Linked DNA regions of Endozoicomonas sp. GU-1. The protein of the gene in region 1 interacts with the protein of each later gene in a pairwise test. Links are inferred from orthologs where the notes say so. Each region holds a gene or a part of one and is shown in the gene's direction. Other genes may lie near its edges.

What was found. Proteins that work in one complex are often made in the same cells at the same time.
Region 2: the proteins of grxD (region 1) and O3276_RS05400 interact in binary tests that used the Escherichia coli proteins (3 or more experiments, as listed by UniProt). The link is inferred for Endozoicomonas sp. GU-1 from one-to-one orthologs.

Annotation. Positions count from the first base shown.
Region 1 is NZ_CP114771.1:2,402,603-2,407,978, reverse strand. Bases 1,561-4,363 are described here. They hold grxD (Grx4 family monothiol glutaredoxin), read left to right. Parts: upstream 1,561-2,695; coding sequence 2,696-3,031; downstream 3,032-4,363. Other genes in these bases: O3276_RS09850 (peroxiredoxin), read left to right, coding at 4,300-4,363; O3276_RS09855 (hypothetical protein), read right to left, coding at 3,149-3,871; O3276_RS09865 (carboxymuconolactone decarboxylase family protein), read right to left, coding at 1,968-2,441; O3276_RS09870 (hypothetical protein), read left to right, coding at 1,561-1,760. Also shown: more of O3276_RS09870, read left to right, coding at 249-1,560; more of O3276_RS09850, read left to right, coding at 4,364-4,902. UniProt on the Escherichia coli protein: Monothiol glutaredoxin involved in the biogenesis of iron-sulfur clusters.
Region 2 is NZ_CP114771.1:1,316,194-1,320,393, forward strand. The notes cover bases 1,287-4,200. They hold O3276_RS05400 (BolA family protein), read left to right. Parts: upstream 1,287-2,544; coding sequence 2,545-2,856; downstream 2,857-4,200. Other genes in these bases: O3276_RS05395 (hypothetical protein), read right to left, coding at 1,287-2,398; O3276_RS05405 (phosphoadenosine phosphosulfate reductase domain-containing protein), read right to left, coding at 3,098-3,721; rlmKL (bifunctional 23S rRNA (guanine(2069)-N(7))-methyltransferase RlmK/23S rRNA (guanine(2445)-N(2))-methyltransferase RlmL), read right to left, coding at 3,836-4,200. In the rest of the region: O3276_RS05385 (2Fe-2S iron-sulfur cluster-binding protein), read left to right, coding at 1-151; O3276_RS05390 (hypothetical protein), read right to left, coding at 153-395; more of O3276_RS05395, read right to left, coding at 392-1,286. UniProt on the Escherichia coli protein: Transcriptional regulator that plays an important role in general stress response. Has many effects on cell morphology, cell growth and cell division. Acts by regulating the transcription of many genes, including dacA (PBP-5), dacC (PBP-6), ampC and mreB.

The DNA of each region.
Region 1 (5,376 bases):
GGTTTTTTGCAGTTTGAACATAAAGTATTCGGTTTTTATATTTAAACTCCGACGTTTACTTCAAACATTGATTCCAAGGAGTTAATCGGTCCTCAAAGCGCGAGAGAGGGTACTCGTGCATGAGCCCTGTGTCAAACCGGGGCCGAGTGATCGGCGGTGAACTTTATTCTTCAGCAGTTGTCAGAATGTCGGTCATATTCAGGATTTTGCCCAACTTTCACTCGTTCTGTGAAGATAAGAGGAAAGGTATGTCAAACCCATCTTCGCAACCGGCAATCTCTGGTGCAGTGAACTCTGGCTGGAATTTCCCTCCCTCTGATGATCCGTCGGCAAGTTCCGCCGCCACCCACTTGCCGGATACCCATAAAGCTACGGCGTTTTGTCGGCGAAATACGACGTTGGCTTCTCATGAAGAGCAGCACCTGAAGATTCATGGCTATTCCACCGAGGAAATCGCCAGGTCGGAAAAAGCCCTGGTCCAGCGCAATATCACCCCAAGCCACAGTGAGATCATTGGTCATCTTCAGTCAGACAACGGTGATACACTGGGCACCATTAAACAGTGCATTGAAAACGGGTTGAGTTCAACAGCAGGGGTTCAGGGCAAACTGCGATTGTTGATCGAACTGCAAAGCTACACCAAATCATGTGTAAAAACCGCCGCTGAGAATCTCAATCATCAATACTCTTCCTTCTGGCCAGATCGCCAGAGCATCGTAACTATGGTCAATAAATGGCCCAGCACATTGCAACGACAGGGCGCTGTTATTTGCCAAAGCTGGCCAGAGCTTATGGTTGACAACGCTGTACAAGTGGATTTCAGCTCCAGCATAAGTATCTGTTCCAATGTACTTAACTTTCAGTTAGAGCCACTGGATTGCCTGTCATTTTTACGACTTGTCAAGGATATCTGGTTTGATGCCCTGGGTTGTGGAAATATCTGTGCCATCGACAGAGTCAGTCACCTGCTGGTTACGTTTGCCTGGGAAATGTCTTTCAATCTCTATTATTTGCACGGTAGCTCTCCCAAGCACGACCGTCACGAGCGATTTGAGCAAGTGGTTCAGCAAATGCTGGAACAAGGTATTCACTGCATTGATGATATTGACGCGTTTGCATTTATGCTGGTAACCAAGCCCCACATCTGGCGCAATCATCAAAGTGATGTTCTGCAACTGATGGTCTGCAGGGCGTTCAAAGGCCGGGACCAGCAACTGTCTCCACTCTGTGCCCAGTGGCGGGAGGATGCAAAGAGCCACGAACAAATCGCTAAAACAGTAGAGACAGAGATCATCCCTGACACAGCCTCCGCCATGCATTACCTTAACGACATACACGGTTATCTGATGCAATACAGGGCCCCTAACTGCAGCGACAGCAGCCAAATACATAACGCGACATACTTTGATCCTGTCACCCTGCAATTAATGTCACCAATCCTGGCCCCTGACCTGACAACCACACCCGCTCTTGAGGTGACAGGTGCGACTCTATCGGCCTATTTCAATTTCTGCCTGGACCATCAGGCGTTGTCATCAAATAAAACATTTGAGGATTTCCTGACGAACAAAGTCGTACCGGATATCAGCAAGCCGGGATATTTTGGACTTCTGGAAAGTACGGACAACGCCGAAAGCATGGCATCGAGACCAGGCACCAGCGCAGAGTTGAGTACCATCCGTAGTCACGGTGAAATGCCCAAACGCAGGAAGAAGTTGGCCAAATCACCCGTGATGGCAAGAAGCTTCATTAGGGATTGATGATCCTGTCGGGTTTATTGGTGCTAGGAGGCTGTCCGAGAATAGACTGCCCTACTGCGGTGGCAGCAAATTGGTCTAAAAAGTCGGAAATTTTTAGTAAATAGAACCACTATTCACTAAAAATTTCCGACTTTTTATCCTCAATTTTCTGCCATCCTCGCTACGGGCGCTATTCTCGGACAGGCTCCTAGCACTTGCAGGAAATATTCATTTCTTCGGAATTTTGCAGAAACCTTCTGCCGGCACATCCAGGGCAGCGTTGAATTTGCTGGACATGTTCTGAAACGCGATCAGGCCAGTCAGTTCAATAACAGCGTCATTATTGAAATGCTCTTTTAGCTGCTTCATCAGCTCAGGGGTTACCTGTCGGTCGCTGTAGGTAACAGCCTCGGTATATTCCAGGGCAATACGCTCCTGAGCATTGAAAAGGTCAGAGTCTTGCCAGTTATCCAGTGCTTCGACTTTATCCATGCTGCCTGCACACTTTGCCAGGGTCATGGCATTGATGTCAACACAGAAGGCACACCAGTTGACCTGAGATACTCTGACGGTAACCAGCGAGCGCAGCTCCGGTGACAGGGGTGACTTTTTTCGATCCAGCACGCCGTAGAGTGTGGCTACAGCGGCAAATAACCGGGGGAACTCTTGCCCATAACAAGCCCGGCTTAAGGACTTTTCCATAGCGACGCTTCTGGCTCCAGAAAAAAGGCATTAGCCACCAAGGATAAGAGCGAAGGGGTTTATCCGGTACATACATGGCTGATTCCTAACTTGCAGTTCCATAGTAGGTCAGCCGATGGTGGCAGGAAAGTTGGATGTCTACAATCCTGTTGTTGGTTTTTTCTATTCGACTATATGTAATAACATATGGTGACAGTCAGGTATTTTCTTTAAAATATCCTGCTTTATGATTCCAATGAAGAAGAGGTCGTCTCATGGACGTAATGGAGCAAATAAAAGAACAGGTTGAATCCCATACTATTCTGCTGTACATGAAGGGCTCTCCCAAGTTGCCCCAGTGTGGTTTCTCTGCCAAGGCGGTTCAGGCGTTAATGGCCTGTGGCGAACAGTTCGCTTTTGTGGATGTTCTGGCTAACCCGGAGATTCGTGCCAATCTTCCCAAGTATGCTAACTGGCCGACCTTCCCACAACTGTGGATTAAGGGTGAGCTGATTGGTGGCAGTGACATCATTATTGATATGTTTAACAGTGGTGACTTGCAGCAGTTGATTGCTGAAGCGACTGGTTCTGCTGAAGGTGCAGAAGACTGATTTTCAATCGTTTTTATCCTTCCCTTCCGGTGTGATAAAACCGGAAGGTTATCTTCTTCCGGGTCAGTTCACTACCTGACTCATTGAGTTCCTGTCAGTTTCTCCTTTCTGCTGTAATTACTCCAAAGGCTCCTCTTTCGGGGCAAAGTCATAAGGTAAGGAGTGAAAACCAGGTAAGCCTGACTGTTCAGCCATCGGAGTATCCTGAGGCTCTTGCCAGTTTGTGGCAGCATTTACCGGTGGTGCTGAGTTGCATAGCTTTTTAGGCGAAGGTTCAGCATTTGTATCGCCTGGGCTGAACTTTGTTGCATCTGTTGTTACAAAGGCTATGGGTAAAGTTGCTGCGGATATTATCTGCTGCCCTGAAGTACCGGGATAAGAGTGGAGCCTTACTGGTTTTGGAGGGGCATTTTTTTTCTTGAACGATAGCTTTGATTTGGCTTTTAACATGACCCTTTCATTTAAAGGTTCAGGTTTGTGCCCGGGGCGTTGATCTTTATCGATATTAGTGTGATCTGGGATTGATATGCCAGCAAATGCTTCCAGTATTTCCTGATCACACTCTGAATCGCTTTCTGATTCACTTTGCGGCGTTTTTGTTGTCTGTTCAGATTTCCTGGCAAGGGGAGCAAATGCAGAGTCTTCTCCAGACAGGACGTAGTTTGATGGCGGATGTGGGGTAACCTTCAGCCCTCCGCTGGTATGTCCGATATCTGGTTTTCTTGTGGGATTTGGTTTTTTGACACCATCATCGGGTGCTACATCCCAGAAAAGCACCGTACTTGCAGGAACGCCAGTATTTTGCATAGACACACGCCAGAAGAAGTTGTTTCTACACATACTTCGATATTTTAATTCCCAATTAGTTCATTTTCTTTATGCGAAAAATGAAAGCTGTCTGATCCCTGTCTTCGTTCGGGGTTAGCTACCTCAATAAACTGAGCTTTGGGAGTGTTGGGAAGGAACAGAGTGGGTTCCGGGTGAACCAGTCTTTAGTAAAGGGGGGCACAGGCTCCGGGTTGTATTTTTCTTCTTGCTCCTTTATCAATATGCGGCTTGTGATAAAAAAGTAGTCATTTGTTTCTACTGCGGTAGGCGAAAACCGTGGTCATGTGTATCATTGTATGCGCAGTTTTTGTGATGCGTGATTCAATGTGAGATGACATATTACTTGCACTCTCGTATTAATACGCACAACTTTGTAAATGATAGCTTTTTATATGACAGCTTTTTAAATGACAGTTTCATAAAGCGTAGGAGAAATACTTATGGGCGTTTTAGTAGGCAAAAAGGCTCCTGACTTCACAGTCCCTGCTGTACTGGGTGACGGCTCTATTGTTGATGCTTTTACCCTGTCCGAAGCCATTCGTGGCAAGTACGGTCTGCTGTTTTTCTACCCTCTGGACTTCACTTTCGTATGCCCTTCTGAACTGATTGCCCTGGATCACCGTATGAGTGCTTTCCAGGAGCGAGGTGTTGAAGTGATCGGTGTATCTATTGATTCTCACTTTACGCACAATGCGTGGCGTAACACGCCTGTGGACCAGGGTGGTATTGGTCAGGTGAAATATACTCTGGCTGCTGATATGACACACGACATCTGTAAGTCTTATGACGTTGAATCAGAAGGTGGTGTGGCATTCCGTGGTGCTTTCCTGATCGACAAGGAAGGTCTGGTTCGCTCCCAGATCGTCAATGACCTGCCGCTGGGCCGTAATATGGATGAACTGATTCGTCTGGTTGACGCCTTGCAGTTCCACGAACAGCACGGTGAAGTTTGCCCGGCTGGCTGGAACAAGGGCGACAAGGGCATGACAGCGTCCCCAGACGGCGTGGCCCAATACCTCTCAGAGAGTGCGGATGGTCTCTAGGAGCCTGTCGGACTTAAGACTGTCCTACTGCGGTTACGATAAATTGGTCTAAAAATTCCTGCTTCTTCGTCAAATAGCCCCGCTATTCTCCTCAGAAGCAGAAATTTTTATCCTCAATTTCTCGCAATCCTCGCTACGGACGCTTAAGTCCGACAGCCTCCTAGCCCCTTATAACGGTTGGAAAATGCCATATATACAGTCTTTTTAAAAAGTTTTTTGCAGTGGAATACTTGACTCACGGCAAAATAACCTTATCATTCGCTGCCGTTGGTTGGTGACGAGATGTCGCTGCCAAAAATAGTTCCCTGATAGCTCAGTTGGTAGAGCAAATGACTGTTAATCATTGGGTCGCTGGTTCGAGTCCAGCTCGGGGAGCCACTTAATTCTGTATATTAGCCTGTGGCTGGTGTAAGAATGGGTCGTTAGCTCAGTCGGTAGAGCAGTTGGCTTTTAACCAATTGGTCGTAGGTTCGA
Region 2 (4,200 bases), 1.1 Mb from region 1 along the record:
TGAAGCCACTTACCCGGTTACCGGCTTCAACGACGAGTCACAAACACTGGAGTGCATTATTGCTCGCTCCGCAGGGGGCAGCCCATTCAGTGCCTGGATTCACTCTGAGGCAAGAGCAGGCGACCGTCTGATGGTGATCAAGAATGGCTAAATTACTCTCTGACCGGTAACGCATCAAGGGTTTTGTCATGCCCCATCCTTTGTGGATCCACATAATTTCTTGAGAATATATCGCGGGACATACAGCCGGTTTCTGCATTAACCAAGCTGAAGGAAGGCTGACGCACCACCTCCTGAAAGGCGACCGATCCATCGGGCATAACCTCGGAGTGGGCAAGATAGGCATCCACCAGCCCATGGGTATAATCAATCCCTTCTGTCTCAAAGCCCTTCAATACCAGAACTTCACCAGTTTTACAGCCCAGCGCGATTTCATCACCGGTTGCCGTACTTTTAATAATGGCCGGATGGCGACTGCCCAGGGGGAACTGAATGCTGCCGTAGTAATAATGCTCACCGTTGTCCCGGTGTTCCACCAGCACATCCCAGAAAGCCATAACATTGATAAACTCCCGGCCTCTATGATCCTTGACGATATTATTGCCGTGTTCACCTTTATCCAGGTATGAGCCTGCCACCTTGAAGCGGCGGGTAATGGCCTGATCAAAGTTGATGATGCCGGGATCCTGTTCTGCTGCAATCTGATACGCCACAGGGCGGCTGGGTAGAATGTTGACAGCGGTCTCTTTGGATGGTTTTGCTTTATCTGATTCCTGTTGCACCAGGGCAGCTTCGTGCTTTTTCTTTTCAGCAAGGAGCTGTTCTTCGCCCTCTCCTTGCGGATGCGTTCCCGCTCTTCGTCCTTACGCTTTTTCTCCTGGGCTAAGGCTTCAACCTTCCCTCTTTTTTTCTTTTCAACCTGCGCTTTTTCGGCTTTGTTTTTTTCTTCAGCCTTGAGTTTTTCTTCTGCCAACTTCAGCTCTTCGGCTTTTGCTTTCTCTTCTCTGACCTTTTCCTCTGCTTTCCGCTTTTCTTCAGCCAGCCTCAACTCTTCGGCTTTTGCTTTCTCTTCTCTAGCCTTTTCCTCAGCTTTCTGCTTTTCTTCAGCCAGCTTCAACTCTTCTGCTTTTGCTTTCTCTTCTCTGGCTTTTTCCTCTGCTTTTCGCTTTTCTTCAGCCACTTTCAACTCATCGGCTTTGGCCTTTTCTTCCGTTTTTCGTTTTTCTTCAGCCAGTCTCAATGGTTCAGCTTTGGCTTTTTCTTCCTCTACCTTGCGTTTTTCTTCAGCCACTCTCAACGCTTCAGCTTTGGCTTTTTCTTCCTCTGCTTTCCGTTTTTCTTCAGCCATTCTCAACGCTTCGGCTTTGACCTTTTCCTCCGCTTTCCGCTTTTCTTCAGCCGCTCTCAACGCTTCGGCTTTGGCCTTTTCCTCTGCTTTTCGCTTTTCTTTAGCCAGTCTCAACTCTTCGGCTTTGGCTTTTCTCTTAGCCCTGCGCTGTTCCTCAGCCAACCTTAACTCTTCCGCTTTGGCTTTCTCTTCCGTTTCCCGTGCCAGCCTCTGCTCTTCAGCTTTCTTTCTGGCCTGCTCCCTTGCCTGACGGGCCTCATTTACCCGGGCCAATCTTGCCTGGTCCTTTTCTTTAACTACTGCTGACTTTGCGTCACTGACCTTGCTATTGTCCTTCTGTACACTCCCTGAACGCGGCCCCTGCTGCTCCCTCCCCTTATCGAGTTTTGTCGGCCTGACAACTTTTGCCTCCCGTGCTTTTGAATCTCTGGTAATGGCGGTGTTGACAGGCATTTGACGTACAACACCTGTCTCATTTTCCACCTCAGGTTTTAAGCCTCTTTGCTGCTCCGCTGTGACTACTGTCTGCTCAACCGGCACCACCACTTCCTGTGCCCTGGTTTCGGACTCATTGTTACCGACCAGTACCACCTCTTCATTCAGGTTCTTTTCTGCCAACCGGATATCCATAAACTTCAGAAAAGTTTCTGCCTGCACCGGGTCGGTAAGGTCAAGGGCGGCAACCTGGTTATAGAATTTAAAATCCCTGGATACACTGAGGTTTTGTGGATTGATATTCGCCCTTCTTTTTTGTTGGAGCTGGCCACCGGACTCCCCATCAGCCAGCACCGTATAGAGAGGTACACCATCGTCGCTGTCCTTATCGGAGGCTTCTGCCTTTTGCGCATGGGCGATGGTTGAGGAGGCGGCAATAATCACTGCAGCAGACAGAACGGTTATGGCTGACTTCACTGTTCTGCCAGCAAAACCTTTATCCGGATTTCCCATAAGACCTGCACCTTGAATATCATGTAAAGGGGACTTCGCCGTATAGCCTGAAAACAACTGAGCGGAGGGCTTCTGCAATAAGGTGGTATGAGCATAGACCATGAAAAAAAATCATCCATAAACCAGTGCAAGGGGTTAGAAATATATGATTTCACAGGGTTAGCTACTTATAATGTGCCAGAAAGAGATTGCCAGGTAAGACAAACTCCTTGTCGTTCGGGCCGGGACTGAAGAGGTGATGTATGGGAATGAAAGAAAATATCATCGATAAGCTGAATGAGTCCTTACAGAATGACTTAATCGATGTAACCAATGAGAGCCATCTGCACAACACGCCACCGGGCTCAGAGTCACACTTTAAGGTAGTGATTGTCAGTGAAGCATTTGAAGGGAAAATGCCGGTCAAACGGCACCAGATGATCTACGGACTGCTGGCTGACGAACTGCGAGAGCAGATTCATGCGCTGGCGCTACACACTTACACACCCGTTGAGTGGCAGACAAGAACCAGACCGCCCCGACATCACCGGATTGCCGGGGCGGCAGTAAAAAGTAAATAAGTGGCCTGTCTCTTTCGGGTGGCGGGTAACGGGAAGCGCTGAGTAATTGTCCTTAAATAATTCCGACTTTCAGAACTCACTCTCCGTCCATCCTGAGCGGAGTCGAAGGGTGCCTGGCACAATCTATCATGCCTCGGAGTTAACGCCCTTCGACAGGCTCAGGACGAACGGAGTTCGTAGGCTCCGAAATGTGTAAATTATTCAAGGACTATTCCTTACCAGAAATGTCGAATGCCAGTTCCTAACCCGCCACAGAAGTATGCAAACCACACTCCCGGTGACCGTATACTTTTGTCGGGTCGTAGTAATCTTCTTCGATGGGCAGATCGTGGGTGACCAGGTACTCCTCAACATCGAGTTCCGTCCAGTTAAGGAGTGGTGCCACCCGGTAATAACCATTGTTGGTCAGACTGACCACATCAAGGTTCTGCCGGAATTCAGTCTGATCCTTACGGATGGCGGTCAGCCAGTAATCCGGTGCGGATGCGTCCATGGCACGGGCAAAAGGCTCCAGTTTTACCTGCCGGGTAAACTCATCATGTTCCGGGGTGTCAACCTCCGGCACACCACCGTAAATGGCATCACGGAAACCACGACTGTATTGTGGGTGAAAGACCCGGATATTGAGCTGCAAACGCCGAATCAGCTGGTCAGCAAAGCGGTAAGTCGCTTCAGTACCGTAGCCCGAATCGATCCAGACCACTGGGATATCCGGCTTGACCCGGGTGGCCATATGGATAATGGCCGCTTCATGGGGCCCGAAGTTGGTGGTCAGCACCGGTTTTTCAGCACGCTGGACGGCCCACTGGATAATAGCCTGCGGGCTCAGAGTCGACAGATCCTGATTAATCATCTCCAGATTCATTATTTTCCCCATCAATCCATAACTTAACAACATGCACTATAAGAGTGAGGCTTTATAACCACAAAGATTAATATGGACTATAAATATTACTGAATTAAATGCCATCTTCAGTACTCAGCGCTGAATACACCAGCAACGATGAATACCCGGTCTTCGCTGGAAATCCCGATCAATGGTAGTAGCCGTGATCTCCTCAACACGGAACTTCTGCACCAGTTCTTTGGCCAGCTGGAAACGTCGGAAGTTGTTGGAGAAATAGAGCACCCCACCCGGTTTCAGCCTGGCCATTGCCCGCTCGATCAACTCAACATGGGCTTCCTGCACATCAAATACCCCGCGCAGCCGCTTGGAGTTTGAGAAGGTAGGGGGATCCATAAAGATCAGATCATAGTTCCGGGTATCCTGTTTCAGCCACTGCAGGCAGTCCGCCTGCTCCAGCCGGTGTTTGCGATCCACCAGGCCATTGAGCGCCAGATTCT